One region of the Bacillus infantis NRRL B-14911 genome, then DNA from elsewhere that is predicted to be linked to it. Evidence: riboswitches for the same ligand, from Rfam matches in the RefSeq annotation. Region 1 holds a riboswitch; each other region holds the start of a gene.
The links. A riboswitch is a leader RNA that binds a small molecule or an ion and turns the genes downstream of it on or off. The one in region 1 is predicted to bind S-adenosylmethionine.
Positions count from the first base shown of each region.

Region 1 (10,698 bases):
GGAAAAGAAACGCGCCATATGCACGGGGAAGAATACATCCAGGAAACACTCGGGGACCTCTCCTTCGAGCTGTCCGCCCGGACCTTCTTCCAGCTCAACCCCGAGCAGACCGTCAAGCTCTATAACGAAGTCAAAAAAGCCGCCAGCCTCACAGGCAAAGAAAAAGTCGCAGACGCCTACTGCGGCGTAGGCACCATCGGCCTCTGGCTCGCAGACCAGGCTGGCGAAGTCCGCGGCATGGACATCATCCCGGAATCCATCCAGGACGCCAAGAAAAACGCCGCCCGCAACAACATCAAACACGCCAAATACGAAACAGGCAAAGCCGAAGTCCTGCTTCCGAAATGGATGAAAGAAGGGTGGAGACCGGACGTAATTGTCGTTGATCCGCCAAGAACCGGGCTTGATCAGGCGTTATTGAAAACGATTTTGAAGGTGAAGCCTAAGAAGGTTGTGTATGTGTCCTGTAATCCGTCTACATTGGCGAAGGATATTGCGGTGCTGGATCCGGAGTATAGAGTGGAGTATATGCAGCCGGTGGATATGTTTCCGCAGACTGCGCATGTTGAAGTGGTAAGTGAGTTAGTATTAAGGATGTAAAGGCAAAATAAACTCCTGACATCTAAAACAAACCCCTGTGAAAAGCAAAAGTGAAAGAAAGGGTGGGACCCAGGAATCCCATCCTTTTTACGTTGGAATAGGGTGAAAAAAAGGCCTGTAAAGGTTTGGAAAAAAGAGTGTGAAAAGGCAGGAAGAAAAGTAGGGAATAGCAGAACATTATTATCATAAAAAATAAAGTTATGGGAGAATAAAGTGAATCGAAATTTGTGAAAACGCCGGGTTTGGGCAAAATTTTGTCTTAAACGGTAAAAATTTAGGCGATATAGAATGCAGGTTGAGAGGGTGTGGAGTAGCAAGACATTAATAATACTGAACAGAGGATGTAGCCTCCAAAAAAATATACTCTTCCGATTCAGAATCGGTTTTGCGCCTGTTTTGGTACAAACCCTTATCCTATCTTTGATTGTTCTTTTTCAGCCGGAAATCTTTATTTTCACTCGAAGGATGGAACCGGGGTGGAGGCTGGGAAAAAAGTGTTTCAAATTATTAAGTAGAGATGTGTCATTCTACTTGACGGTTATAAAATCCTTACTGCATAAGAAAATAGGGACTATTACAAAGAAAAATCTGTTTAGCTATACTCTCTAGGCCTACCTGGATAAAATGATTGATTTGATATAAAAACTGTAATCAATTACCATAGACATATAATTAAGTTCAGGGAGAAATCTAAATGAGCGATTTTGAAAACGGCGGTGCAGTTGCTATAAAGGGCTTTAATTTTCAAAAGGCAGCAATTACTTTCATAGCAATTAAGAATTTTGATAAACCAAACTTTCATATTCTAGTCGAAGCAAAGGATGACTTTGAAGTTAAATATGATGGTTATGAGGCATATATTCAAGTAAAGAGTCAGAAGTTATCTTTAAAAAAAATCTTAAATAGTAAAGAAGGTAAATCAATACTTGAAAAAAATCTGAGGAATGGAAACGAAGATTCCTTCTTTAAAATTTTCGTTAAAACATTTGTAGAGTCAGATTTAAAAAGCATGACAGAAGTCTCGGATGGAAATATTTGTACTCCACTATATTCTTATAGTGATGACCAAAGAAAGACTATTTTGCAAGAATTGAAGGATAAGGAGAATATCCATAAATTTGAAGAAAAATTGTTATCCAGTTATATCTATATACCTCCTTTTAAGGATAAGTTGAATGAGGCTATTCCGGTATTATTAGGGGAGATGGCCTTAAAGGAAATAGATGTTAGCAATAAGCGAGGGCAGGTTGCAATAAATGAGCTTTTTACGCTTATTGATCAAAAAAGTGAATATATTGTAAAGAGCGAAGAGGATTATAAAAAAAAGGAAATCTTAAAAGGAGACCTCAGAGAAATATTCAAACTCTCTTCAACTATTGATGCATTCGATAACCTTCTTGAATCAACATCATATAATTTCTTTTTGAAGAAACAGGTGAAGAAAGAACAGCTTAAAATTATGCATTTGTATTCTACTGAAAAGAATATCGCAAAGCAAGAATTGGAAGATCTCGTTGCATTCACAGGGACAGAGGATGAAATTATTAATAACGCTATTCTAAAATGCAATAACAATAAAAAGTTTAATAGTTTAAATGAAACTTCCAAGAAGGCAATTATTATTGAAGTCTTATCAGAAATGAGTGAAATAATATGATAATTGAGAAACTGATTATTCTAGATTATGAAAGCGAAGTGGCAAATGAATTTCACTTTTCAAAAAATACAAATGTAATTACGAGTGACGGCACAACAATCGGTAAGTCAAGTTTAATAAAATCATTATATTATGCATTGGGGTATGATATTAAACAGTTTCCAAATGGGTGGAACTACAAAACTATGCGATTTCGATTGGATGTTATTATAAATGGCTCTTCATATTATATTATAAGAAATAATTCGTTATTTTATGTTACAGATTCTGAAGAGGCATTAGATCTTAAAGAGTTTTCAGAATGGCTTCAAGGAAAACTTTCAATTGAAATGAAATTAAAATTAAAATCATCGAGCACTAAGGAACTTTCCTCTGCATATTCAACAGAAATACTAACACCATTTTATTTGGACCAAGATAAATCATGGAATGGTTATATTATTAAAAACTCTTCTGACTCGTTAGGAAGATATTCTAATATACCCGGGGATATTTTGGAATATACTCTGGGTATTTCAAATCGGGCCATTTTGGAAAAAGAGAATGAAAAGACCAAAAATCAAAAACAGATAAATCAATATTCATCAAAAATAGATGTTCTAAACAGTCTCCAAACAGAATATTCAGACAAAGTCGAAATGATAGATACCTCTCCTTATGAATTTGATAAATTAAAGGAAACATTTGATATAACTCTAAATCAGCTTAGTAGGATTTCAAATGAAATATCTTCAAAGAAGAAAAAGATATTTGCTAAAAAAGCCGAACAAGATATAAATAACCAAGATAATATTGAATTAGAAAAAATCAAGGCTGTAAATAAGAAAAACTATAAAGATGTAGAGTTCGAATGTATCCATTGTCATTCGCATTTAACCTTGGAACAGTCCTTAACAAGACTTAAACTAAATAATAATGTATTAGAAATACAAAACATGCTTGATATGAATAAAAAACAAAGTGAAGTTTTACAACAAGAAATTGAAGTATTACAAGATGAAATTTTAGATCTTGATAGCAAGTATAGAATGATTACTAGGAAAAAGAAAGAAATTCAAGAAATATTGACTCTCCAAGAATTTATTGATTTAGAATCAAAGAGACTGGCGAATGAGGAATTTTTAAAAACTATAGACAAATTATCTGATGAAAAAGAAAAGTTAGTAGACTATGGCAAAGAATTAGCAAAGAAAATTAATGCACTAAAAAAAGATCAAAAAAACAGAAAGTCAGAAATTGAAAAGCGATTTTACGAAATAATAAACGATATTAATTTGCGTATTGGAAGTACCATATTAAGCGAAGTTGAATTTTTTAATTATAGAGAAGTTAAGGGGAGTGGAATGGACAACAATAAAACATTGCTGGCACTATACTTAACTTATATGAGATTAATTGCTGAATTTGGGATTTACACTATTCCATTTGGGATTGATTCATTTGTTAAGAATGAAGTCGATAAGAAGACGATAAAAACCACATTTAAAGAAGTAGAAAAATACTTCTTAACTATCCCAAGTCAAACTTTTTTTGTGACAATTTCTGAAAATCTACAGTATCTTTCAAAGTTAGATAACTATAATGTAATAAAATTGACAAAGCCTATACTACATAAAAACAAATACAATTATTTATTATCTCAAGTTAGGACGATTGATTAGTGATTTGTATCTTAAAAAGAAGTATCTCTAAAGAAGTCAGAGATACTTCTTTTTATCTTACTTTATCTATTAAAAAAATATATGCAGGAAGGACTAAAGTGAATAATTTATCTCAGTATTGGAGGGAAAAAGAGAAAAAAAGCCAGTCTAGGTTGGATGGCTAAGAAAATTTATTAAATTGAAAGGGACAATAAATCTCTTTCAAAGTTAGTGTAGTTCGTCCATTCTAGTATTTCAATTATTTCGTAGGCTTTATTTTCCCCATTACTATATCCAAGTAAGGCTTGGCATCTACTATCGGAGTCATTGAGTAAGGTATTAAAACATGTTTTAGTAGGTGTATTAAATTGTTTATCTTCATAGTGTATTGATTGGTTTCTGCCTTCCCAAATTATGTCTAAAATATTGACACCAAATTTTACTGGGATGGTCTTATCCGAAACTATTAGTGCATTCGAACAATCACTTTTTTTCTTACCATACCTTGATGAAATACCTTGTTTTCCTATTTGTAGGATGGCTTGGGCAAGGGATTGTTTTGGGCTGTTTTTTATGAGCAAAGCGTTATTATAATATGCTTGGATTACTTGAACCTGATTTTGGTAGTCTCCTGCTGTTTTAGCATGTTCTACAGCTCTTATGACATAGTCAAATGCTTCCTCTGGTTGACCTTCAGCCCTTAACATATTAGAAAAGTCATTATACATTTTTGAGTTTTGCTGGTAGTACGGAATCATGGCCGACGTGTGGGTTAATTGTGCCAAATCATTATCAACCTTGTTTAGAAGGGCAATTAGCTCTTGAGTAACATATTTTGTTTGGTCTAGATAATCCCTAATAGGTATATTCAAAAATATCCTCTTCCTTTTCTAAAAACATAATGGTAATAACATCCATAAATTATACTATTTTAAATTTCTTTAATAAAGAGTTGTTATAAACGTATCTTACTTTAGAAAAAAAATTATGGAACTAGGTGCCTGCCCCCACATTCTGTGCAGGATTAAAGTGCTGGTAGGAGGTCGCTTATAATATTTCCTTAACGCTGAAAATAGGTACCAGACCCCATAAAAATAGGTGACTGACCCCGCATTGGCTAATGCATTAAAGTGTACGGGGCCAGGCACTTTCTTTTTCGCCCGGACCTTCTTCCAGCTCACCTTCTTTCATAAAAATTTATAAAATTGAAAAAACATATTGCGTACATTTAATTTTGATGATAATATTCAGCACAGGTAATCAAAATTAATAGCAAGCTTTCAACTCTTATCGAGAGCAGGCGGAGGGATTTGGCCCGATGAAGCCCAGCAACCGACCGTAATTCCGTTGTGAAACGGGGCGCAGCAAGATTTGCGCCGGTATGTAAATACCTTTAAGGCACGGTGCTAATTCCAACAGAGGAGATTTTTCTTTTCTGGGAGATAAGAGGTGTGGAGATTCGATATATAATCTTCAGCCTCTTTCTCTACGCAGAAAGAGGCTTTTTTATATCATAAAAGGAGTGATTTACAGGTCAGCATCAAAGGGTTCAAAGCAAAAGTTAAAAAAAACAATAATGGAGAGAGAAAATGAAGAATAAAAAATGGAGCTTTCTATTAAGTATTTTTGTCGTTATCCTGCTTACAGCAGGGTGCCAGCCAAAGACAGGCGTCAGCACCGAGGGAGAGGCGGCGGCCGATAAAACCAATGATGAAAACGAGCTTACCGATAAAAAGATCGCATTAATTATGCAGCAGAATCTTGGTACGTTTTCTGCTCAGTATATTGACGGTGTGAAGGAGCAGGTTACGAAATTCGGCGGAACTACAACAGTTTTTACTTCTGATGGTGACCTGGCGAAAATGTCTTCAAACCTGGATGCAGCGATCAACCAGGGATTTGATGCTATTTTAATAGACCATGGCACAAAAGAAGCATTGGCGGCCGGAGTCCAAAAGGCGGTCGAGAAAAAAATCCCAGTGGTTGCCTTTGACGCAGAGGTTAGTGAACCGGGTGTGACCGTGCTTGAGCAGGGTGACCAGGAGATGGCAAAAAGCACTCTTGAGAGACTGGCTGAGGACTCAGATGGAAATGCAAATATCGTTAAAATATGGGTAGCCGGCTTTGCGCCGATGGAGCGAAGACAAGTTGCCTATAAGGAATTCCTTGAACAGAATCCGGGGATTAAAGAGGTCGCGGCATTTGGAGCAGCGACGCAGAACACAGCATTGGATACTCAGTCACAAATGGAAGCCATTTTAAAGCAGTATCCGGAGAAAGGGCAGATTACAGCAGTTTGGGCAGCATGGGATGAATTTGCCAAAGGAGCCGTGCGTGCTATCCAGCAGGCCGGCCGGACAGATATCAAAGTGTACGGAATCGATATGAGTGATGAAGACCTGCAAATGATTCAGGACAAGAATTCTCCTTGGGTGGCAACTGCAGCTGTTGATCCAAAGGATATTGGCAGAATACAGGTTCGCTATGCCTATCAAAAATTATCCGGAGAAGAGACTCCTGACAATGTTAAATTAACACCGGTGTTCGTATCAAAAGATGACCTCCCGGAAGAGCAAATCACAACCACGGAGCTGAATGAATACGTGGAAGGATGGGGCAACAGCGACCAGGGATATACCGAAACCCTGAAGGAATTGGAAGAAGGGAAATAACAGAGGGACATTAGGCAGCCTTAGGTTAAAGGCCGCCTGATGTTTTCCTTTTTAAAGGAGGCAGCATGATGGGTGCATCACTACTTGAAATGAGAAATATATCCAAGAGCTTTGGTGCAGCAAAGGCTTTGAAGAGAGCTGGACTCCATTTGGCCTCTGGAGAAGTACATGCTTTATTGGGGGCCAATGGTGCGGGTAAAAGTACGCTTATCAAAATTTTGGCGGGTGCTTACAGCCATGATGAAGGCGATATTTATCTTAACGGAAAGCCAGTCACGATCCATTCACCAAAAGAGGCGAAGGATCTGGGCATCCACTGTGTGTACCAGGAGGTGGATACGGCATTGGTGCCGCAGCTGACAGTGGCGGAGAATATTCTGCTTGATTCCTTTGCCGGAGGAAACCGCTTTTTCGTCTCAAAAAAGGAGCTGAAGCGAAAAGCAGAAGAAATTCTTGCTCTCCTGAATGAAGAGCAAATAGCTGTAGACCAATATGTCTCTGAGCTGACCCTCGCTCAAAAGCAAATGGTACTGATCGCCAGAGGCCTGGTCAAAGATGCGGGCATCATCATTTTGGATGAACCGACTGCCCCGCTGTCGATCGAGGAAACAAAGTATCTTTTTAACATTGTGAGAAAGCTGAAGGCGCAGGGGATGGGCATCATCTTCATTTCCCACCGGCTGCCGGAAGTATTTGAAATAAGTGACCGGATTACCGTCATGAGAGACGGTGAAACCATTCAGACCTTTAAAACAACTCAAGCAACCCATCAGGAAATCGTCGAGGCAATGCTTGGCAAAGACATTCAAATCACAGAAAAACAAAAAACGGTACCCGGGAAGAAACTGTTAGAGGTCGATGGGATAAGTGATGGCGGGTTAGTGAAAAATGCCAGTCTTTCGGTTTCAAGAGGAGAGATAGTAGGAGTCGCAGGGCTGGTTGGAGCAGGAAAAACAGAGCTGGCGCGGATCTTGTTCGGCCTTACGAAAACAGAATCAGGTGAAATGAAGATGAATGGAGAAGTAGGTCCCTTTAAAAGCCCGGCGGATGCGATACGTGCCGGTGTGGTTTTAATCCCGGAAGAAAGAAGGAAAGAGGGATTGTTTATCAATGAGTCGATTGAACATAATCTTTCTTTCCCTCATCTAAAATCGTTTTCCTCTTTTCTTTTCATGAATAAAAAATCAGAGAAAAGCCACGCGGAAAAAATTATTAAGAACCTGGGTGTTAAAACAGGCGGGACAACGGATCCGGTTCTCCATTTAAGCGGAGGAAACCAGCAGAAGGTGGCGATCGGAAAATGGACAGGAGCAGACAGTGACCTCTATATCTTCGATGAACCGACCAAAGGCGTGGACATTGGTGCAAAGAAGGAAATCTTCGACCTTATCCAAAGCCTTGCGGACCAGGGTAAGGGTATTCTCTATCTAACTAATGAAATTTCAGAAATCCTGACTGTTTCAGACCGAATCTTAGTGATGTATGACGGGATGATTGTAAAAGAATTATCAAGGGAAGAGGCCTCACAGGAAAAAATTCTGCTATATGCGAGCGGGGGGAAGGAGGAAAGTGATGAGCAGCAAAGTGTTTCAGTTTGTATATAAATATGGTGCCATCCTATTGATGGCTCTGATTTTGGTTTATTTCACCATCGTAAACCCGGCATTTTTTTCTTACGGTAATATATCCGATATTCTGCGTTCCATCTCCATTGTCACCCTGCTGGCTCTAGGAGTGACATTTACCCTGATTGTGGATGGATTTGATTTGTCGGTAGGGTCCACAATGTCCCTTGCGACGGTCTTAACAGCTTCTTTGATGGTATGGTTTGAGCTCCCGCTTTGGCTAGTCCTGATTCTTCCGATTTTGGCAGGCGCCGCGGTGGGGCTGTTTAACTCCCTTCTTATTGTAAAAATTAAAATACCCGATCTGCTGGCAACCTTAGGGGTCATGTATATCATTTCAGGCCTGCACCGCACATACACTGAGGGATATTCTATCTACAGCCACATGGAATTGACAGCTGGAGGAAAGGCACCTGGAGAGTTTTATCCAAATTTCCTTTGGATTGGGCAGGGAAGACTATGGGGAATTCCTGTCCCCGTGATCATAATGCTGATATTGGTGGCTGCTGTTTACGTGGTATTGAATAAAACCCGGTGGGGAAGAATCCTGTATATGACCGGGGGGAATGCAGAGGCAGCCCGGTTGTCAGGAACCAATGTGAATAAGGTGAAAACCCTTGCTTATGTAGTATCCGGGATCTTTGCATCGCTGGCAGGTATTCTCTTTGCATCCAGGGTTGGATCTGGACAAATAGATTCCGGGGCTTCCTTGCTGATGGAGGCTGTAGCCGCTGTCTTCGTCGGATTCTCTGTTCTTGGAGCAGGAAAACCCAATGCGTTAGGCACGTTCTTTGGAGCAGCTTTAATAGGAGTGCTCCTCAACGGGCTGACGATGCTGAATTTACCATATTACGCATTTGAAATTGTAAAAGGCACAGTCCTCGTCCTTGCACTCACGGTCACCTATTTCCGACTCCGTGCTAAAAAATCAGCGCGTTCAAAAATACAGATGAAGAGTGCTAGTTGATGATTGGTATGACAAAACAAGGCCTGGCCCCCGGCGCACTAAGGTATAAACGTGTAGGGGGCCAGGCTTTTTGGGGTTAATTGGAGGTCTATTATTATACAAGGCACAGGGAGAAGTGTGGAGAGCGATTTCTTAGTTTAGAAAAATTAATCCTTGGCTAAAAATCATTGACAACTAGAAATATTTACTTGAAAATTAAAATAAAAGTAAAAATTTCCAATATATCTCATTAAAAGTTTAAATTTCTATAAACATTAGGAAGTGATATTATGACAACACAAACTGGATCTAGCATTATTGAAGATATCTTCAATAAGACTAAAGATGAGATTAACAAGCTAATGCCTGTTAATATTATGATAATTGGAAAAACAGGGATAGGAAAGAGTACGCTAATTAATAATGTATTTAGAGAAAATCTAGCGGAAACCGGTATTGGACAACCTGTAACTCAACATCTAAGAAAGATTATCAAAAACGGAATGCCTCTTACTATCTATGATACCAAGGGATTAGAATTAAAAGAGGAAGTCCAAGATGAAATTATCAATGAGATTAATGGGAAAATAAAAGAACTTTATATAAAAGGCGATGAAAAAGAGTACATCCACGCTATTTGGTATTGTATAAATTCTAATTCAAACAGGATAGAAGAACTTGAATTAGAGTTAATAAATTCTTTTGCTGAAAATGTACCTGTAATCCTTGTTATGACACAAAGTTTTGGTGAAAGTTCTTTTGAATTCAAAAAGGCAATTGAGGAATTAAACTTAAATGTAAAAACTGTTCAACCTGTGCTGGCAGAACCTTTTAGAATATCAAAAGATATTACTATCCCATCCTATGGCTTGAAAGAGTTAGTAGGTAAAACATATGAAGTATTACCAGAAGCAGTAAAAAAGTCTTTTAATAATGCCCAAAAAGTAGATATTGAAAAAAAGGTAAAAGAAGCCAGAGTATGGTCAAGTGGGTATATTGCTAGTAGTTTTGGAGCGGGATTTACACCAATACCATTTTCTGATGCTGCTGTGTTAGTTCCAATTCAAGTAGGTATGTTAGCTCATATCACTGCAATATTTGGAATATCTTTAGACAAGGCATTACTTAGTGGAATTGTGGCCTCTATAGGAGGCAGTGGAGGAGCGGCATTTTTGGGTAGATATATTGTATCAAATTTACTCAAACTGATCCCTGGAGTAGGTACTTTTGCAGGCGGTCTAATTAGTGGTGCTACAGCATCAATATTAACAACTGCTCTTGCGGTTTCTTATATAGAAGTGATGGCTAAAGTAGCTGAAGCTGAATATCAAGGTAAAAGTTATGATAATGAACAAATTGCTGAAATGATGAAAGAAATGTACGAGGAAAACTTAAAAAAGTAAATATTTTAAAATGTAACTATTAAAAATAGGTGTCTGACCCCACATTAGCTAATGCTTTAAAGTATGTGAGGGCAGGCACCTTCTTTGTGGGGAAATTTGTTATAAAATGTTCATGTTAATCGGTAACATTCAACTTTTATAAATCAATTCTTCTG
Region 1 covers NC_022524.1:687,843-698,540, forward strand. Annotated here, with positions in the region: gene rlmD (23S rRNA (uracil(1939)-C(5))-methyltransferase RlmD) at 1-600, shown strand, start outside; gene N288_RS03720 (coiled-coil domain-containing protein) at 1,295-2,257, shown strand; gene N288_RS24210 (coiled-coil domain-containing protein) at 2,254-3,918, shown strand; gene N288_RS03730 (hypothetical protein) at 4,092-4,769, opposite strand; SAM riboswitch class I at 5,182-5,346, shown strand; gene N288_RS03735 (sugar ABC transporter substrate-binding protein) at 5,487-6,569, shown strand; gene N288_RS03740 (sugar ABC transporter ATP-binding protein) at 6,635-8,173, shown strand; gene N288_RS03745 (ABC transporter permease) at 8,142-9,161, shown strand; gene N288_RS03750 (YcjF family protein) at 9,431-10,543, shown strand.

Region 2 (10,698 bases), 1.8 Mb from region 1:
TAGGCAGATTGGAGAAATCTTCATTTTTCTGAAAATAGGTATATACTTCATTAACAATCTCAGTGGTATCAAACAATTCGTGCGGATCAAGCCCGGCAATCGGATTGCCGACGATTGTCCTTGTGATGTCACCGCATGCCCCTGCACTCGAAAGGCCTACAGCCTCCAGCCTGTTGAAAATATCAGGAATCTGGCTGATTTCAAGCCAATGGAATTGGATAGCCTGCCTTGTTGTTATATCAAAGACGCCGCGCCCGTAGTCCCGGGCAATTCCGGCCAGAGCATCTACCTGCGGCTTCGTCAGGATGCCGGAGGGGACGTTCACCCTCATCATGAAATAGCCGTCCTCCTTCGGGCGCTGCAGGTACAAGCCTGCCCATTTGAACAGGTCCCACTGATCCTTTGGAATGGATTCAAAGCCGTTTGCTGCATAATAGGGAATATCATTAAGAATTTCGAGTCCGTCTTTTTCCAGCTTTGCTTTCTCCGTTTTGTTCAGCTTTTCATTATCAGCCCAATGCTTTACATATGCCATTCTTGCCCCTCCTTAAATGATTCCCTGCTCTTTTAAGTAGATTAATATCTTTTCAGCTGCCTCTTCTGGAGAAAGCTGGTCAGTCCGAATGATGATTTCCGGGTCTTCCGGCTCTTCGTAAGGAGCATCGATCCCCGTGAATCCTTTAATCTCCTCGCGCCGTGCTTTTTGGTACAGCTGCTTGGGATCCCGCTTTTCACATTCTTCCAAAGGGCAGTCAATGAATACTTCAATGAACTCCCCTTTTTCCGGAAAAAGGCTTCGCACCAGTTCCCTGTCCTTCCGGTAAGGCGAGATGAATGCTGTACAGACAATCTGGCCGCTGTCAGTAAACAGCTTAGCCACTTCACCGATCCGGCGGATATTTTCATTCCTGTCTTCTTCTGAGAATCCGAGGTCGCGGTTCAGTCCATGGCGGATATTATCGCCATCCAGGACATATTCATCAATGCCATCCTTGAAAAGCCGGTGGCTGACGATATTGGCTATGGTCGATTTACCTGATCCGGACAGCCCTGTCAGCCAGAGCACACAGCTGGCATGCCCGTTTTGCGCCCTCCTCTCTTCTTTTGTTACTGCTGCTTCATGCCATGTAAGATTCAGTGAATGTGCCATGCATTCTTCCTCCTTAAACCGTTTCTTTTTCCCGCAAGCCCTGAATCAGCACCTCAATTACTTCTTTCCTGCTGAAAGAGGATGGCGGGATTTCTCCGGCACGGAGCATTTCCCTGACCTTTGTGCCTGAAAGGATTACCCGGTCATCCGCTGTATGCGGGCAGGTCTTGTCGGAAGCCATGCCTTCACACACATTGCAATAGAAGCTGTGCTCGAAAAATAAAGGCTTGATCCCCAGCTCTTCTTCGGTAAACTCCCTGAATATATGCTGGGCATCATAGGTTCCGTAATAATTGCCTACTCCGGCATGATCGCGCCCTACGATGAAATGGGTGCATCCGAAGTTCTTTCTGGCGATGCTGTGAAAAATAGCTTCCCTCGGCCCCGCGTACCTCATGGCTGCTGGATAGACTGCGAGCTGGACACGGGTTTCAGGATAATAATGCTCCAGCAGCACCCGGTAGCTTTTCAGGCGGACATCTGCCGGTATATCATCCTCCTTCGTATCCCCGACGAGCGGGTTAAGGAAAAGGCCATCGACTGTTTCAAGGGCAGCTTTCTGGATATATTCATGGGCCCGGTGCACCGGGTTCCGCGTCTGGAAGCCGACAACCGTGTTCCAGCCTTTTTCAGCAAATAAGGACCGCGTCTCCTTCGGTGTCAGCCAGACATCTGTGAAATCTCCTTTATCAGGACGCTTAATCAGTGTAATTTTTCCTGCAGCATAGGTGCGGCCTCTTTCAAAAAGCTTATTAACTCCTGGATGTGCCCGGTCAGAGGTCCGGTAGACTGAAAGTGCCTCTTTTTCCAGATCTGGCTGGTAAAGCTCGGAAAGTTCAAGGATCCCGTAGGTTTCTCCCTTATGATTCAGCCTGCAGATATCACCTTTATGAAGGTCAGCTGCTATATCCGGAATGATCGGCAGCGTGACCGGTATCGGCCATACTGTACCATCTGCAAGGCGCATACTTTCAACCACAGATTCGTAGTCCTCCTTTCCCAGAAAACCTGTCAGCGGGCTGAAAAGTCCACAGGCGATCAGCTCCAGGTCACTTAATGCAACTGAGTCTATCTCTATCTCCTGATTCGTGTTCTGGATCGGATAATCCGGATTGAATGCTTCTATGAGTTTGCCTCCATGAGGCATAGGTAGTGACATTTTCATCAGCCTTTCCTTGCTAGTTTATAAGTTTCATTTTCCGGCAGGGCCGTATTCTGCCTTCCCATCAGGAAACGGACACCGAATACAGAAATAAGGACTCCAGCCATGGCAACAATCGGGTAAAAGTCATGCTTAATGATGATTTGGATCAAGGTATAGCTCAGTACCATCGACAGTACTGGCGACACAAGCCATACACCGAGGAGCCTGATGACAATTTCTTTCTGGAAAACAGAGCGCCCCTGGCCGGCAAAGCCGATTCCGATGATGGAGCTTGTCGTGATCTGGGTCAAGGGGACGGGAATCCCGAATAAGGATGCAGCAGTGACAATGCCTGCCCCGGTACCAGAAATGATGCATCCTTCTTCGAGCCGGATATCAGTGATTTTCTTTCCGTTTGTCTCCAGCACTTTACTGCCGAGAAAAACAGCGCCTGCGGCGACGAATATACCGCCCCAGAAAATCCCTGCCTCTGGCGGGAGGATGTCAGCACCAACAAGGGGGCCAACCGCATTGGCAACATTATTCATGCCGGCCGAAAAGGCTTCAAACAATCCCATGAGTGTGACCAGGAAGCCAAGGAAGCGGATGGTGCCCGGCTTTTTGGTCTTCTTGGTTGAGCGGAGTATCCTGATCAGCTTCGCTGCAATGACAGCAATGATAAAAGCGGCCAGCGGCGTAATCAGCCAAAAAGAAATGATCCACAAGAGCTTGGAAGCAAATAAAGATTGATAAGCAATCCCTGCCCCTACAACTGATCCGACTGTCACCTCACTGGTCGACAGCGGAATTCCGAAAATATTGGCCAGGAAAAGCGACAGTGCTGCAGAGGCAAGGACAATCAGGGCTATGCTCACGGTGAAAGTGCTTTTCGGCACAATCCCGCTTCCCATCGTTTTGACAACCTCGCCCCCTCCGAGCCAGGCGCCAAGGAATACGGCGGCTCCGCACAGCAGGAGAGCAGTCTTTCGGCTTTTGATGGATCCTGATCCGTATGCAATCCCCATCGAGGCAGCTGCCCCGCTTGCTCCTATATTCATGGCAAAGAATAGTCCAATGGTCATTGCTATTGCTGCAAGCATGGTCATGCCCCCCTTTCACCCGGAATGCAGGCCGCATTCCGTCTTGCCGGTCCCAGCCCACCTGCCTGCCCTGCTGTCCCCGCCAACTCCTGCAGCCCTTGTACAGGGAAAGCATCCAATGCTTGGATACCCATTGTCATGGAGGTTATTATATGGGAGATCTTTTTTACGGATATGCTCCCAAACTTCCTCCCAAGTCCAGTGAATAAGAGGGCAGATTTTTACATTTTGAAATTTGCTGTCCTTGTTTAAAAATTGCGCCCCAGCCCTGGATGCAGACTGATCCCTCCTCAGCCCGGAAATCCAGGCGATTTTGTCTTTCATGGCTTCCTGGAGCGGAATGATCTTCCGGATGCTGCAGCAGCGGTCCGGCTCTCTTTTCCACAGTGCCGGTCCATAGGCTTCCCGCTGGTCATCCAAAGAAAGGGAAGGAAGCTTCCTTTCAATATTCAGCTCCGGAAAACGCTCCTGCACCCTTTCAATGACCTCATAGGTTTCCGGAAAATGGAGCCCGGTATCCAGGAAAATAATATGGGCATCAGGCTTTATCCCTGTGATAAGATCAATCAGTACAATCGCCTCAGCCCCGAAGCTTGAGGCGTAGCTGATATCTTGCGGGCTGTAATGGCTATAGGCCCATTCCAGCACTTTTTGTGCTCCTTTGAATCCATCGTTTTCAGGGAATGATGGCGGTTCCCAGCTGGTGTATGTTACGGTGGTGCTCATTTCAGTGCTCCTTTCATGGTGCCTTCTGTTTTTTGACTGATTTTTAACAAGAAAAAAGGCAGCCTTCCTCCCGCTTTTGGGAAAAAGACCGCCTCTAGTTTGTCTAGTCAGCGCGCTTTATTAGATTGAAGGCGAACCTTTTCATTCTTCTCAATTTGAATGACCTTGCCATCCTGCACCACAAGTGTGATGCTTCCAAACTTTACAGACTGCAGCATCCTTTGCAGATGTGCGGCCACTTCCTCCCAATCAGCATGCTTCAGATCGGCTCGCCTCCTTTTTGAATGGCTGGGATGGGGACAAGGAGGAAAAAGAAAACGCCTTTTCCAACAGGAAAAGGCGCATTTCGCATACTTGCACCTTATCTCCCAAAATGCTGGACATTTTGCTGGAATTGGCACCTTGCTTTTAGCAGGTTGCCGGGCTTCGATGGGCCAGTCCCTCAGCCACTCTAGATAAGTGATATAATCAGGAGCGTTTGCTCTGATTTATTTTATTGAAATTAATCCTACCATACCCATATGATTTGTCAACGAGTTAACGAAAAGTTTTCTAATAATTTTTTTAATTAGGAAAATATGCTCATTTTATCTGATTCTCAAATTCCCACTCCTCTTTCCCGATTAAATAAAGAACCAGCAGGATGTCTTCCAGCTGCCTGAATGACTTTCGTTCCGGATCGATATCGAGCTTTGGCAGGAGTGAATAAGAAAGTTTTTTTGTGAGCTCTTCTCTTTTGCCTATAGGGAGCTGGAGCAGCCTCTCACTATAGGTCTTTAAAAGCTTCCACTCCTCGGCGCCAATCTTCCTGACAGTCCACTCGTCCATATATATATCTTCCTTTTTCAGGCCTCTTTCCTGGATTTCTTTTTCAATCCCGGTCATTTTACCCGGCTTCTTCTTTTTCCGTTCATGCACGACCACTGTCCCGGCAGCCAGATCGCCGACCCGTTTATGCCTGGAATGAAAAAATACCATCAGAATGCCAAGCAGATAGTACACCGGCAGGGAGTCTATGATGCGGAGGAGATTTCGGATAAAGCTTGAGAGCAATGTGATGCTCTGGCCGTTATCCTGAATGACCCTTATTCCCATGATCTTTTTCCCCAGTGTCCTTCCTGCCCAAAAATATTCCAATACAAAAAAATATCCCCAGTTGACCAGAAAAAGGCAAATTAGCATAATGGCGAACGGCCATGAAAGAAAAGTATCATCAAGAAAGAATGCTGCGGCACTGGAAGCATAAAAAGCAAATAAAAGAATGCTCGCCAGATTGAATACCATAAGGATCAGCTGATCGATGATGAGGGCCCCGGCCCTGCTGCCAAGTCCGGCAGGCTGGAATTGAAGCGATACAAATTCAGGTGTTTTGATAAGAATTGTTTCTGTTTGCATGATGCACCCCATTTCCTGGAAGTTTTGCCTGTATCTCACTCTCCCTATGATTTATAATGGAGATACAACTTTTATGGTTACAGGCAGGTGATTAGATTGAATAGTAAACAGTTCATCAAGCAGCATCGGGAAAACTGGCAGGAGCTCGAGGAGCTGCTCGCCAGGATGAAAAGACGAAAAGCCGCAGGAACTGATTTGGCCCGGTTTGACAGGCTGTATCAGAAAGCAGCACAGAATCTTTCATTCTCCCGGACTTTCTTTCCAGACGAAGAAGTGACTTTTTATTTAAATGATCTTGTCGCAAAGGCGCATAATCTTTTATATAAAAGCCAATCCTCCAGTATGGCCCAGCTGAAAGATTTCTTCCAGATCAAGTTTGTGCGGCTATTGTTCGAGCAATGGAAATTTGTCGTTGCCAGCATGCTCCTTTTCACATTGGGCGGTTTGGGGAGTTTCTTTGCTGTGATCCATGATCCGCTTTCAATCCATTCGATTCTCCCGGCCGAGATGTCCGGGGCAATTGATCCCCAGAGGCTCGGCGAGAATGAAGGTGCGGTCGATTCTGCGGTCATGTCAGCAAGCATCATGACCAATAATATCCGTGTCGCAATCCTCGCATTTGCCGGCGGTATCACCTTTGGGATTTTGACCGTTTATCTTATGATTTATAATGGCATCATTGTAGGCGCCATTGCCGGCCTGTTTTGGTCTCACGGAAAATCTTATGAATTCTGGGCCTATATTGTCCCCCATGGGATGATAGAGCTTACCGCGATATTCATCGCGGGCGGAGCCGGCCTGCTTATGGGATATAAGCTTCTGGTCCCGGGCAGATACTCCCGGGGCTATCAGCTGAAAACCAAGGCAAAAAGGTCGGTTCAGCTGCTACTGGGAACTATTCCGCTCTTCATCATCGCCGGATTGATCGAGGGGTTTATCACCCCTTCCCCGCTCCCGCTGGAAATGAAGTATATGGCTGCCTTCCTGACGGTCCTTGGACTGCTGTTTTATGCCTGGTCAGGCTGGCTCCTGGATCAAAAGCGAAAACGCCTGGTTCATCCCCTGCAAGCTCCATAAATATTTGCAGGGGTATATGCTATGGATGCTCTAAAAAACAGTTTCGCGCTCCCGACAGCTCACTGAGTGCCGGTGAGATAAACAAAATCTCTCCATGTAAATGGCAGAAATTAAAGAAGCCCCCGATTCAACACATTGATATAATGGGACACAGCAGCTGCTGCGAGACCTCCTTCAGGCGCTTCCGCCATTTGCAGGCCTTGTTTTTCCCATCTCAGCTTTTCCCGCTTTGCAATAAGGATCTGCTGCTGCGCCATGCTTTTTAGCATGGCGCTTTTTATAGTGTCCGGCCGATCTTTGGCCCGGGCTGAAAGGATATTGTCTTCGATTCCGAGCATAAAGAACAGGTGCCGCTGCCGGATCCTTTTTAGATAAACAAGCGCACCTTCCTCCAGGGTGAAAGTCCTTACATCAGAAAAGAGAAGCAATAAGCTCCTTTTGTTCTGGACAGACTGCAAATATTGAAAGGCACCGCTATAATTGGATTCTGCAGCGTCCGCCTGTATCGAATACAAAGCTTTCAGGATGAAGTTTAAGTGCTGCATCCCTTTTGAAGGCGGTACATACGATTGAATGTCTTTTGAAAAAGCAAGGACGGAAACATAATCACCGTTTTTGAGCGCCGCGGCTGCGGTAGTCATTGCCGCTTCCAGCGCCTTTTCAAGCCTGTTGCCCGTTTCCAGCTCCGCACCCATGATCCTGCCGCAGTCAATCATAATGGTGACATATTTTCCGTGCTCCGGCTCATGGACATTGGCCATGACCTCCTGAAGCTTGGCCGTCTGCCTCCAATTGATTTTACGGGGATCATCTCCTGGCGCGTATGCCCGTATTTTTGAAAATTCCCCGGCTCCGCTCTGCTGCCTCCGGATTTTTTCTCCTTCATAAAGCAAATAGGACTGAGCATTCTCAAGATAGCGCCGGGTTTCGGTCAAATCAGGAATCACTTTGACCTGGCTTTCGGCTTCTTTCACCATCTGCTTTTCCCATAGGCCAAGGAAGCTGCTGCAGCGGATATAGATCCTGTTCAGCGTATAATGCCCCCTTATACTGGCTGCGGTTTCATATTGGACTGTCCCCCTCGTGTTTCCTGCGAGCTTTCTTTTAAGCGGAAATGGCCTGGCAAAGGAGTCGGAGAGATCATCAATGATCCGCAACGTTAAAGGCAGCTGGGAATGGTTTTCTATTTCAATGCCAACATCGGCAGGAAGCCCTCTTTCCATCTCTTCCGGGACTCTCCGTTTCAGCCTGATCTGAGAACTCTTAGGCAAAAAAGCCAGGTCGGCAAAGGAAAGCAGCAGAAAGCCGATATTGAGTCCTGCTGCCAGTTTCCACGGCACTCCCCAGATTGCTGCCGCAGCAGCCAGGGCCAGTGAAAGAATAAACATGCCGATGAGGAGCCGCTTTCCGGGAAGTATGCCTCTATCTCGGAACAGGAACCGATCCCACAAGCTCATCGATTGTCTGGTCAACAGTCCTTCCCTCCAATTCTGCATTTGGGGATAATTGGATCCTATGCCTTAAAGCAGGCTTGGAAACCATCTTGATGTCATCAGGGGTAACATAATCGCGGCCAGCAAGATAAGCCCATGCCCTACCTGCTTTTCCGATGGAAATGGCCGCCCTTGTACTGGCGCCGAACCGGATGGACTCTGCTTCCCTCGTCTTTCTGACAATCCTTATGACATAATCCAGAATATCCTGGCTTAAAGCCACCCTCTCGATATTTTTCCGTATGGACAGAAAGTCCTCGAGTGAAAGTGCCTGCATGATCGACCCGGCTTCCATCCGTCCTTCCAGCACAGACTGAAGCACAAGCTTTTCCTCATCAAATTCAGGAAAACCAATGATCAGTTTGAAAAGGAAGCGGTCCTGCTGGGCCTCAGGCAAAGGATACGTCCCTTCAAATTCTATCGGGTTCTGGGTTGCCGCAACAAAAAATGCTTCCGGGAGCTGATAAGTTTCCCCCTGAATCGTCACCTGCTTCTCTTCCATTGCTTCCAAAAGCGCAGCCTGTGTTTTCGCAGGTGTCCTGTTGATTTCATCAGCGAGCAGGACATTTGTAAAAACCGGCCCTTTCAGGGTTTGGAAGGAGCTTTCCTTCATGTTATAAATCATACTTCCGGTTATATCGCTCGGGAGGAGGTCGGGTGTGAACTGGATCCGGCTGAACTCACCGCCGAGAAGCCCGGCCAGTGTCTTGACCATCTGGGTCTTTCCGGTGCCAGGCACCCCTTCTATCAATACATGGCCCCCTGAGAGGATTGCGGCAAGCAGCAGCCTCAGGTTCAGCCCCTGTCCTTTTATTCGTTCTTCATACTGCTGGAGCAGTGAAGATGTATCTTGTTTCATCTGTTCTCCACCTCTTTCCTTAAATGATCCAGTTTTGCAGACCAGAGCAAATAATCTTTTTTATGCAAATTCTCTTCTTTCAATACAGAAGATATCCCCTTAGTGAGTGACTCTACCTCTTCTTGAGTCAAAGAAGATGCTTTTGCCAGGATGGAAACCCCGGCTTCTTCCCAGTCGCGGCTGAACGGGATGCCCCATTTTTCCTGGAGCAGCTCTTTTGTATATTCCGACTGGATTCTAAGCGAATCCTGGTAGCGCCTTCCCCTTAAATGCCATGCAGACAAGGCTGAAATCTTTTCATCTGTAAAACGGACCGTTTCCTCCCTCGGCCAGTCGACAGGGCCAAACCTTTTGCCTTTATAGAAGGCCCATAATATAGCAAGCAGGGCTCCCTGTACAAGAATCACGAGGAACCATTGCGGATAAGCCCCGGCCCCGGAAGAAGATTCCTGCCCATGCAAAAATTCATCTATGAATATATCCTGTGAGGCTGATTCGTCCAATAATGCCAGGATGAGCTCTAAATGGTTTTCATCCAGGACCATTCCATTAGTGAGCCAGGAAGGGGAATTGACGGCAATCAGGCTGCCTTTGCCGACGGGCCTTTTGACCGCTACCGCACCCAGTTCATCTGAAAGCAGAATTTCATCTCCACGTTCTTCTGTGATCCGGAATGCAGAGTGTATGGCTGCACTGTGCACCTTCCCGTCTTTATCAGCAACCTTCACGGCGTTATCCCCTTCAGCTGCCAATTGCTCTGTTTTTATCCCGAACATCGGTGCCGGATTTTCCTTGAATAGCAGAATTGTATGGCCATTCTCCAAAAATTCCGTATAAGCTGCCATCTCCTCCCGGTCAGGGACAAAGCTGGGCTCTGCCATGACCAGGAGGATGGGTTCTTCAGAGTTCGGGAGCAGACCGGGCTCCCTGCTCCATTTTCTGATGCTGGAGCGGTTTTGCTCCAAATATGTATACAGTCCCTTAATGCCTGTCGGCGAAGGGGATTTGGCAAGATAGGGAGGATAGCTGGCTGGGGCATCGCCGGCCAGGAAAAAGCTGGCCATAATAAACAGCAGCAGCGGAACTATCCAGTAAAAAGCCTTCTTAATCAGCTGATTCCGCAACTTCCGGATCCCTCCCTTCCTGCAGGTTTGCACTATTGTCCATAAGTCTCAATGCTTCTCTCTTGAATTGCTGAAACTCACTGGCTTTTATGCTTTGACCCCCATAGGCAGCCCTGTCGAAAAGTGCTGAAAGTGAGTAGAAAACCTCAGCCGTTTTAGTGTCGGTTCTTTTAAGCTCCTCATAATAATCCCAGTTCGTTTTCCATATTTTCGCATTCAGCCACCCGTATTCATTGAACCAGAGCAGAAGGGCCAGGAAAATATGGCGTGCTCCTTTTGTCAAGTCCCCGGATTCCTCATGCTTTCCGGCTTCTTCAAGATGCTTCTTATAGGACCAGCTGATTTCAGCGGCCCTGTCAAGAGGCTGTTGCTCCTGCAGGATCTTTTGCCTTTTGGCAGCCCTTGCTGCCGCAAACACGACTATTCCAATGAATAGGACTCCCGCCAGAATCATGATGAACGGAAAGGCGCCTGAAGAGCCGCTGGAAAACTCTATCTGCGGGAACAGCTCTTCAAGCCACGTGAAGAATTTTTCCCTCAGCTTCTCAAGAAAGCTCTCCCCTTGATTCTGATAGACAGTATATTCCCTGTCTTCCAATATCTCAGACAGTTCTTTTCTTGCTTGTTCAG
Region 2 covers NC_022524.1:2,464,671-2,475,368, forward strand. Annotated here, with positions in the region: gene N288_RS12315 (nitrite/sulfite reductase) at 1-535, opposite strand, end outside; gene cysC (adenylyl-sulfate kinase) at 548-1,150, opposite strand; gene sat (sulfate adenylyltransferase) at 1,164-2,309, opposite strand; gene N288_RS12330 (inorganic phosphate transporter) at 2,315-3,394, opposite strand; gene N288_RS12335 (phosphoadenylyl-sulfate reductase) at 3,410-4,120, opposite strand; gene N288_RS24725 (YezD family protein) at 4,228-4,359, opposite strand; SAM riboswitch class I at 4,479-4,582, opposite strand; gene N288_RS12345 (RDD family protein) at 4,703-5,515, opposite strand; gene N288_RS12350 (stage II sporulation protein M) at 5,612-6,592, shown strand; gene N288_RS12355 (DUF58 domain-containing protein) at 6,703-7,980, opposite strand; gene N288_RS12360 (AAA family ATPase) at 8,015-8,944, opposite strand; gene N288_RS12365 (DUF4350 domain-containing protein) at 8,941-10,068, opposite strand; gene N288_RS12370 (DUF4129 domain-containing protein) at 10,049-10,698, opposite strand, start outside.
Region 2: it holds a riboswitch for S-adenosylmethionine, as region 1 does, so the genes downstream of both, N288_RS24725 (YezD family protein) here and N288_RS03735 (sugar ABC transporter substrate-binding protein) in region 1, are expected to answer to the same signal.

Region 3 (10,698 bases), 1.7 Mb from region 1:
TCCCCTTCCAGTACTATTGTTGTTTAAACTCATCATAACACCACACTTTTAGTGATACAAGTGTATTATTAAAAATTGAAACCTGTTTTACGGTCTGCTACACTGAGACTATGCCTAAAATAGTTGATCATGAACAAAGGAAAAAAAGAATCGTCCAGGCCACCTGGCAGGTTATTTTGGATAAAGGGGTGGAAGGTGCGTCTGTCCGCAATATTGCAGCGGAAGCCGGTGTTTCTCTTGGCGCCCTGCGCCACTATTTCTCCACACAAGATGAACTGCTTGTCTATGCAATGAAACTGGTAAATGAAAATGTGATAAACAGGGTTTCGGAGATTGCATTGAAGGATTTGCCCCCAAGGGAAAAGGTTTATCAAGTCCTGCTTGAAATTGTTCCAACCACTGATGAGAAAATGGCAGAAATGGAGGTGTGGTTTGCGTTTGTTGCATACAGCAGGCAAAAGGAAGAATTTCGAATCCTGAAGCAGGGAATATATACGGGGATTGTTCAGATGATGGATTTTCTAAAGTCCCATGGAGAGCTGAAGGATGGCCAGGATCATGATCTTGAGACTGAAATGTTATACAGTTTCATTGACGGGCTGGCCCTGCACAGTATGCTCGAGCCTGAACGTCTGAAACCGGACAGAATAGAAAAAACTCTCCGCCGCTACCTGGATAGAATCCTAAAATGACCACAGATGACCGGATCTTTTAAAATCCGGTCATTTTCAGCATTGATTCAGTTCATGAAGATGCATATGACTGCTGCTCCCTGAAAGCTTTGAGCCATTCTGATGTGCATTCGATCAGCTCCGCAAAGCAGCGGCCGGCTGAATAGGTATGGCAGGCTCCTGTAACATAATGCAAGGAACATGATCCTTCCTTCCGCTTCCTGAATTCTTCCGCATATCTTCCTGAGTGGGATACCGGAATATCCTGGTCTGCTGTTCCATGTACAATCAGGACATCGCCCCTGTATGCCGCAAGCTCTTCCAAAGGTTCATATCTCTTCAGCGAAGAAAAGTAATTGTCCGTTAGCTGATAGCCCAAATAATCAAGTGAAGCTCCCTTGTCCAGTGCCTTTACCTTTTCACTGCCGACAATGCAGACGATATCCTGATATGGTCTTGCAGAAGCCGACCATATGATAAGCTTCCGGATGCGGACATCTTTTGCAGCAGCCAGCACGGCAACGGCTCCGCCGAGGCTATGGCCGATGAGAGAAATTGAATGAGGATTTGCATAATCAAGCTTCACTGCAAAATCGATAGCAGATAAAGTCTGCTCCAGCAAATCGGGAAGACCTGTTTCTCCGTACTCACCCGGACTCTCCCCGCAGCCCTCATAATCAAAGCGGAGGACAAGATACCCATCTGCAGTAAGACGGTTGGAAGTTTTAACAAATAGCCTGTCGACACCAATACGGCTTCCTGTAAACCCATGGCAGATGATGACCAGGGGATAGCGGCGGTTCTTGCTGAATCCTGCAGGAAAATCCAGCGATCCGCACAAGTGCTTATCCTTCCAGGGTATTAGAATACTTTCTGACATATATAGTCCCTTCCCTCTATTCATTAATATGTGATCTGTTTTCCTGATAAAGTTTTAACAGTTCTTCGTACGGCACCTGAAATAGCTGGCGGCCTTCTTGTTTGTATATACCCATGGACAGCAGCTCTGAAATCAGCTGGTCCTTTTTCTCTTCTTCTTTTATCATTATAGTTTCTTCCTTCATTAAAAAAGCCCCTTCTGACCGGTGGCCCGGAAGCAGAAGAGGCTTTATGCGCGTATGGCTGCCGCTTCTCTCATCTTCCAAGCTTCCGCTTGTTGGATTTGGCACAGTTCTCGCAAGGAGTCTGCTGCCGAGGCTTCATAGGGCCAATTCCCTCCGCCTCTCTGGATAAGAGTATTCCTATAAGTTTTGTTGGAATTAAATATACGCTACTTTCTTTTGATTGTCAAGATGTACTGCTGCAATTTCCTGTTCAGCTTTTTATTCAGCTGATATAGCCAATAGGTTTCCTGTCCGAAAGTGAAATGCAAATCACAGGTCCCGATTTTAACGGCATGAGTGTATATATAATGCCCCCTCTGGAACATCGGAAACCAGAAGAACTCTTTTTCAGTTACATCCATATGGAGTCTAAACCCTTGGATGAAGTCATCATATTCAAAGGCAAATCTCTTGAAACGAAAGCAACAGTCTATCACTTCTTTCAGTCTATTTTCTATTCTTCTTGAATAAGAATAATAGAAGGTATATGGGAGGTGGGAATGATGCAGGGCAATCGCATTCTATCTTTATGGTACGCCCTTCTGGCAATTGCGTTCTGGGGTGTTTCATTTGTTTCAGTCAAATGGCTGGTATATTATTTGGCACCGGGTGCCCTGGTTTCCTTAAGATTTATGATTGCTGCCATCTTCCTGGGCTGCCTTCTCACAATATTCAAAGAATCCTTTTACATAAAAAAAGAGCATTTCGCCCATGTTTTTATTCTTTCGGTACTTGGGGTGTTCATCCATCAAATGGTACAAGCTTCTGCCATGCTCACCCTGGATGCCTCTGCTGCCGGGTGGATGATCTCTTTCACACCTGTTTTTACTAGTTTGCTTTCCTTCCTTTTCTTATCTGAAAAGCTTTCGCTCCTTAAAATTTGGGGAATGATGATTGCCGTTACAGGGGTTCTGGTTATCTCTGCAGAAAATTCAGGGGGTACGCTTCAATTCAGTCCTGGTCTTGGTTATTTCCTCCTGCTTTTCAGTACCTTTAATTGGGCTGTTTATTCGATTTTGTCCAAGAAATTTGCACTTCCCTATTCTTCTCTTGCTGTCACCTTTTGGACAAGCCTGATAGGCTGTTTGGCGACTCTGCCATTCCTTTTGAGAAATCGGGGGTATGAATTACTGTATACCCTCCCTTTGGACGGGTGGCTGCACCTGCTGTTTCTAGGCATTTTTGTATCGGCCCTGGGCTACTGGTACTGGGGAAGGGCGCTTGAGGTGCTCGAAGCGACACAGGTTTCGGTCATGATGTATTTTGAACCGCTGTTTACACTGCTGGCAGCAATCCTTATTCTCGGGGAAAAAATCCCATTATACAGCAGCATCGGCGGAGTTCTGATCATCATGGGAGTGTCGGCTGTTAACAAGCCGGTACTCGGCTTCCTTATGAAAAAGCTTTTTAAATACCCTGTAAAATAGAATTTAAAACCCTTTACCAAAAATTACATGTTTTTTCCCTTGCATAAATCTATACAGTCCGAACAAGTTTTCCTATAATGGAGATAGATTCATTTAGGAGGGAAATTGTTGAAATCCACTTTCAAAAAAATTTCGAAACCTGTCCCCCTTATTTCATTGGCCATTCTAATTGCTGCTGCTGCGCTGTGGTTCAGCCTATCCGGCAGCAAAGAAGTTACCATTCCCTTTTCTTCCATAGAAAATATCATTCAGGATCATCCTAGTGAAACTGTCCTATTAAAAGAAATGAAAAATGGCACTCTCCATTTGACCGCAGGTACAGCTGAGTATGTGTCACAGGTGCCTCCAAACAGCCAAATGGTTGCTAAACTGATTGAAAATTACAATATCCAGTACAGCTATTCTTCCGCAAATCCATTTACTTTCTGGATTTTGGGTGGAACACTGATCCTTTTTGCAGGGATTGGCCTTTACCTTCATAAATCCGGCAAAGGAATATCCACCGCCAATTCGATGAAAAACAGCGCCAGCAAGGCAAAGCCCCTTCCTTCCATCACAATGGATGATATTGGCGGCCTTCAGGATGAAATGAAGGAGGAAATCCTCCAGACACTTTCCATCATTAAAGACAGGGAAGCATCAATCCAGCTTGGTGTGAAGCCGCCAAAGGGAATCCTGCTTTATGGACCTCCGGGTACAGGCAAGACGCTGCTTGCCCAGGCGATTGCCAAGGAAATCGGCGCTTCATTCTTTTCAACCAGCGGATCTTCTTTTAATGAAATGTTCGTCGGCGTAGGCGCCTCAAGGGTCCGAAGCTTATTCCAGAACGCCAGAAAGCACTCACCTGCAGTTGTCTTCATTGATGAAGTCGATGCCCTTGCAGGCAAGCGGAAGCAGCATGGCGGGGACGAAAGCGAGAAAACATTGACTGAGCTGCTTGTCCAGCTTGACGGCGGCCATTCAAATGACGGCATCCTGTTCATCGCTGCTACAAACCGCAAGGATATGCTGGATGATGCTTTCCTCCGTCCAGGCAGGATTGACTTCTCTTTCCTAGTTCCGCTTCCGGATACAAAAGGAAGGCAGGAAATCATCAGCATTCACACAAAAGGCAAGCTTCTGGCAGAAGATGTAGCAGCTTCCCTGCCTGCACTAGCAGAAAGCACTTCCGGCTTCTCAGGGGCTGACATCAGCTCTCTCTTTGAGACAGCCAGCAGAAGGGCCATCCGGAACGGGAAAGAAAAAATAGATAAAGAAGACCTTGATTTTGCCATTGACCGGACGGTGCTTGGAAGCACAACACGCCCGCTTCAGGACCCCGAGACTAAAAAGAGGGTTGCCATCCATGAAGCCGGACATGCCTTGATTGCCGCCATCACCAAGCCTGGCTCAGTAAGAAAAGCAACAATCATACCACGTGGACAGGCGCTCGGATATGTTGCACCCATACCAAAGGAGCTTCATCTGTCCACCAGCAGTGAGCTGCTTGACCAGGTCAGCATGATTCTTGCTGGCGGAGTTGCAGAAAGGCTGTATCTCGGCGAGCATAGCATCGGTGTCAGCGGCGATGTCCAGCAGGCCAAGCATATACTTGAGCAAATGGTGGAAATCGGCTTATTCCAGGACGGTTTCAACCTGACCTTTGTCAAAGCGGAAAAGGAAGCCAAGATGCAAGAGCTGTTCCAGCAGGCTCTAGCTAAAACAGAAATGCTCATTAAAACGAATGAATATGAATTTGAATGCCTGGTTGCGGCCCTTCTGAAGAAAGAGACACTGGAAGGTGCAGAGGTTCAGGAAATTGTTGGCGAACCATCGAAGCAGCATGAGGCAGAACTTGTGACAGTATAGAATCAGCAGAAAGCAGCCCTCGGCTGCTTTCTTTTTTTTGATAAAAAACGCTTTGCCTATATTCCAGTATAAAGCATTGAAGAATAGCCATACTAGCGGTGTAGGAATTGCAAAGGTTTATCAGAAAAAATAGAGGCTCCTGCCGGGTCAGTCCCTATAAGCCATGCCTCATTCGTTCATTGATGAAGAATAAGTTGATGCTGTTTCTATTTAGAGTCTGAAAGGAGAATTCAATATGAAAGAACAATTAGAGCACATTAAACAGCTGCTGGAGGAAAATTTTGATCATCCTGAGTCACTGGATCTGGATTCGTGCATCCATGAACTTGAAGCACTAAAAGAAACAGCCGGGAATAAAAAGATTATGATCCAGGATCTCATCAACAGTCTGACCCATGCCCGAAACAGCAGTAAAGAGCTTCTGAATGAAGGGACCCCTTCCTCATCAGCAGCCTTCGGCCAGGCGTACCGGGCAGTTGAACAGGCCATCTCTTCGGTTTCTTTCACAGATAACGACCCATATTAAAAAAAAGGAGCGTTTCCGCTCCTTTTTTGCTGTTTTTCTCCATCTTAAAACAATTCAGCAGCTGATGCACCTGCAGGCAGCTCGAATGGATTTTCTTTGTTGATGCGGTCATAAAACATGATGCCGTTCAGATGGTCAATTTCATGCTGGACGATGACAGACGCAATCCCTTTTAGGCGCATCTCTACCTGCTCCCCTTTTTCATCGGAATATTTGATCTTGATTCTTTCATAGCGGGGAACATAGCCTTTAACCTCCCTGTCAACAGAGAGGCAGCCCTCACCCTCCGGAAGATAAACCATTGCAGCAGAGTGGCTGATGATTTTAGGGTTAAAGACCCTCAGCTCTTTTACTTCCCCTTTTTCATCCCTGAAGAAGGCAGCAAACATTCTCTTATCCTCCCCTATCTGGTTGGCTGAAAGGCCGACTCCGGGCCTGAGCTGATATTTGTAGGCCAATTCAGGATCCTGGCTGTTTTTTAGATATTCCATCATCATCTCCATGATAACATGGTCTTCCTGATTGAGAGGGACCGCCACTTCAGCTGTTTTTTGCCGAAGTATAGGATCTCCTTCTCTGACAATGTCTTTCATTCTAATCATTTTTCTGTCCTGGCTGTCCATAACTACCATTCCTTTGTTTTTTGTAATGTGTAAAGTCCTCTGCAGGCTCTTTAAAATGCCGTCTATCCATTTTCAAAATATTTGCTATAATGTTTTTGACAGGACTTTAAGTGTGGAGGCTGATGAAGTTGCGGGAGTTTGCTGAAAATCTATTTCTTCATTTTTTTATCATGATGATCATCCCGCTTATGCACAATGTTAGCATAAAGCATGAAAAAAGAGCATGGGTCATGTTTTTTGCTGCTGCTGCCTCCCTGGTGCTGACACTGGCATTTCCTGTGAGAATGTCCAATGGCCTTGAATTTGATATGAAGTTCATACCTGTATTTTTTTGTTTTTTCTATCTTGGACCTGTCGGAGGGTATTTGTCAATCGCGGCCCTTCTGATTCTCATGGCCCTTTTTAATATAGATAATCTTTATGTAACTCTCATAAATTATTTTATTATATCAATACCGATGCTGTTTATCCGGAAAAAATATCAGAAGATCAACATCCTTGGTAAAACCTTGGTTGCTTTTGCTTTTTACTTTTTAATCACGTTTACCAGGCTGATATATTTCCTGCAGACTGGCCATATTCAGCATGCAGTGAACCTTGCCCTTTTCTTTCTTTTATCATTTATAAGCCTTTGTGCTGCCATTTATATTATGGAAATGTACAGATTGCACTCAGAAATGGCTGAGAAACTACAAACAGCAGACAAATCCAATGCGATCAGCCAGCTTGCAGCCTCTGTTGCCCATGAAATCAGAAATCCCATGACGACAATCAGAGGATTTCTGCAGCTTATGAAGGAAGAGCAAAACCTGACGGACGGCCAGCGGTCATATGTAGCAACTTCACTTGAAGAGCTTGACAGGGCGAATCATATTATTTCAGATTTCCTTTCGCTCGCAAAACCTTCGATATCCTCAAAGGAAAAGCTGCCGGTAACAGATCTAGTGAGGGAAATTTCCGAATTCATCAGGCCTTTTGCCCTTTTATCCCAAGCAGAAATCAGATGTCGTACCCAGGATGATTTATATATATATGGCAATGCAAATGAATTTAAGCAGCTGATGATCAATCTTATAAAAAATGGGGTAGAATCAATGCCTGACGGAGGTTCTATCATTGTGACCGCAGAGCAGGATCAGAAGGAAGTTTCCGTAAAAATAAAAGATGAGGGCTCAGGTCTTTCACCTGGACAGCTCAAACAGCTGGGCAGCCCCTATTATTCAACTAAAACGAAAGGCACTGGCCTGGGGCTGCTTATTTCATTTGATATCATCAAACGGCTTGACGGGCATTACGAAATCATCAGCGAAAAGAATAAAGGGACTGAATTTATACTGATTTTCCCTGCAGCTGAAAGACAATCCAGCGGACAGCATCCAAATCAGCCATTGTAACCAAAGGAATACTGCCCAATAAGGCAGCGTTCCTTTTTATATAAGCAGTGCGTCCTCAAACGGAGCAAAAAAGACTCCTTTTGGCCCCAGCATATCTGTTTCTGAATCTCTTTTTTCTCCTTTTACCTCATATTCACCTTCAGGGAAATAATCGAACATTCCGCTCGATTTATGAAGCTCTATAAAACAGTCATGAAGCTCACACATTAATGTCTGGTATTCTTTATTGTCTAAGGGGTCTCCGTATTCATCCAGCTTAAAATTGGCCTTTATCAGCTCTTCAAATTCCAGATTGCCTGAAGAAGCTACATACAGGTCTACATCGCTGCAGTCTATGCAGAGCAGCATCGGGTCGTCCTTGATGTCCAAATACGCTTTTTCCACCATCTTTTTCAGCATATCCTCTATTTCATCTGCATTTATAAGTGTTTTGGCTGTTTGCAGCATGAATATTACACCTCCAAAACCGAAACCATCCAATAGTACATGAGGTTTCGTCTGGGTTCTATTATAACAAATCGCACCCAATAAGTCGTCTTTCGAGCTGATGCGCCATAAAACGCCAGCATGCTTATTTTTTCGGTAAGAAAAAGGGCAGGCGTGTCAGATTATGCGCTTTCCCAAGAAATATTTCTTATTTCCTGTTAGGGGATATGCTGCAGGCGGAATGTTTTGGGTCTATCAGGGTAGATTGTTATTATACAAATGTGTACTTGGAAAGGAGAATGTAACATGAAAATCCTGATTGTTGGAGCAAATGGGCAAATAGGCAGACATCTGATTGAGAAACTGGCAGAAACTGAACATAAGTCAGTTGCCATGGTTCGTAAAGAAGAGCAGGAAAGCGAATTGAGAGAACTCGGTGCCGATGAAGTGGTCATTGGTGACTTGGAAAAAGACTTCTCGCACGCTTTCGAAGGAGTGGACAGTGTTATATTCACTGCGGGTTCCGGCGGGCACACAGGTGCGGATAAGACCATACTCATAGACCTTTGGGGTGCAATCAAGACGATTGATCAGGCGAAAGAGCATAATATCAGCCGCTTTCTTCTTGTCAGCAGCATGAATGCGGACACTCCTGATACAGGGATAGAATCCATGAAGCATTATTTTGTGGCTAAGAAACTTGCTGACGATCATCTGCGTTCATCAGGGCTGGATTATACAATCGTACGTCCGGGAGGACTTCTTAATGAGCCTGCGACGGGGAAAATTCTGCTGGAAGAAAAGATCAAGGAATTCAGCTCAAGGGAGATCACCCGTGAAGATGTCGCAGCGGTCCTGGCAGAAGCGGTTGACCTTGAGAATACCTATAAGAAAACATTTGAAATCCTGAACGGGGAAACACCGATTAAGGAAGCATTGAAGCAGGTATAAGGAAGAAAGCCAAAAGCAGGGTTGCTGCTTTTGGCTTTTTATATTTGTGTGAGATAGGATTTAGAAAAAGAATCTTTAGACTTTATCAATACTCCACATTGGAATGATATAGATCGTTGAAGATAAGATACCTGGTAAAGAAAGCCAGTGTGGTCTGCTTCTATTTTGGTTTACCAGTAATAGGGGTGTTGATTTCCGTTCCAGGCACTTCGCTTTCCGCGGGGCGGCGCTGAGCCCTCTTCGCTCCGCTCATGCGGGGTCTCAGCCTTGCCGCTATCTCCCGCAGGAGTCTACGTGCCTTGCACTGCCATCAACTGTTCTCTATTATTTTTTCTCAATACTTCTAGCCGATTACGGCTGTACTATAACCGCACCAATCATACCCCTCTCATATTCCCCCACACAAATGTATGCAGCTGGGGCAGAACCCTGACTTCTTTCATTTCTTCTTCAAGCATTGCTTTTTCGATCAGCCAGCTGTATTTCTTCAGCTGCTGGCTCAGGAATTCGTCATTATTTGCAGCAGACAAATGTTCGTTGCCTGCCTGCAGGTAAAGTGGAATTCCTGGATATCGCTTCATTACCTTTTTGCTGTATTCAAAATCATTCTCGTCAAAAATAACCACCTTCAAGCTCACCTGGTGTGTAAAGCGATCTGCCAGTCTTTCAAAAATATCATCAAGAATTTCGAAGTCTGTTATCATGCCAGAGCTTGGCGGCTTTGGCGAGATTGTCAGCTGATCTATGGAATAGAACCAGTCCTGCCAGCGGCTGCCCTGTGTTTCCAGACAGAGTTGAATATTTTCTTTTTTTAACAGGCTAATCAGTTTGTCGAGATTTTTAAGGAGGGCAGGATTGCCGCCGGAAATCGTGACGAATGAGAAGCCTTCCCCGCCGATTGCCTTAAGTTCATTCCAGATTTCTTCTGCATCCATCTGTCTGATCAGCTCCTTGCCTGTTCCATCCCAAGTGAAGGAAGAATCACACCACGAGCATGAATAGTCGCACCCGGCGGTCCTGACGAACATTGTCTTCTGGCCGATGACCATCCCCTCACCCTGGATGGTAGGCCCGAAAATCTCCATGACTGGAATCTTACTCATTCTCCATCCACTCCCTCCTCGCCTCTGCATAACTGGTCGGAGTTTCAAACAATCTCACGAATTCGACCTTTGCATCCTGCTGCGGCGAGTAATCCTTTAGGCAGGCAGACATTTGCTCATAAATCCAGACAACCATATTTTCAGCTGTGGTGTTCATCGGAGGAAGTGTTTCATTCAGATATTTATGGTCAAGGTGGACTTCAATTTGTTTTTTCCATATTTCTTTAATATCTCCAAAGTCTATCAAAAGGCCAATTTCATCCACATACCCGCTGATTCCGAAGATGACCTTGTAGGTATGCCCGTGAAGGTTTTTACATTTGCCTTCATAGCAATGGAGATGATGGGCAGCATCAAAAGTGAATTCCTTGCTTACTAATACTCTTTTTCTATGATATTTTAGCTGGTTTTGCTTTATATCTTCATTTATCTTCTGAAGCTTGTCGACGATCCGGAAGCCATACATATCAGACTCCCTGCCTTTCAGCAAGATAGTCTTCCAATCCGCGCTTGCGCAGCCTGCAGGCAGGACATTCCCCGCAGCCGTCAGCGATAACACCCTCATAGCAAGTCAGAGTCTGCTTTCTTACATATTCAAGCGCCCCCAGCTCGTCAGCCAGCTTCCA
Region 3 covers NC_022524.1:2,391,708-2,402,405, forward strand. Annotated here, with positions in the region: gene N288_RS11930 (TetR/AcrR family transcriptional regulator) at 111-692, shown strand; gene N288_RS11935 (alpha/beta hydrolase) at 745-1,551, opposite strand; gene N288_RS25390 (Fur-regulated basic protein FbpA) at 1,568-1,735, opposite strand; SAM riboswitch class I at 1,803-1,907, opposite strand; gene N288_RS11950 (DMT family transporter) at 2,275-3,201, shown strand; gene N288_RS11955 (AAA family ATPase) at 3,310-5,049, shown strand; gene N288_RS11960 (hypothetical protein) at 5,285-5,575, shown strand; gene def (peptide deformylase) at 5,620-6,198, opposite strand; gene N288_RS11970 (ATP-binding protein) at 6,321-7,592, shown strand; gene N288_RS11975 (hypothetical protein) at 7,629-8,039, opposite strand; gene N288_RS11980 (SDR family oxidoreductase) at 8,325-8,969, shown strand; gene queE (7-carboxy-7-deazaguanine synthase QueE) at 9,347-10,072, opposite strand; gene queD (6-carboxytetrahydropterin synthase QueD) at 10,065-10,538, opposite strand; gene queC (7-cyano-7-deazaguanine synthase QueC) at 10,540-10,698, opposite strand, start outside.
Region 3: it holds a riboswitch for S-adenosylmethionine, as region 1 does, so the genes downstream of both, N288_RS25390 (Fur-regulated basic protein FbpA) here and N288_RS03735 (sugar ABC transporter substrate-binding protein) in region 1, are expected to answer to the same signal.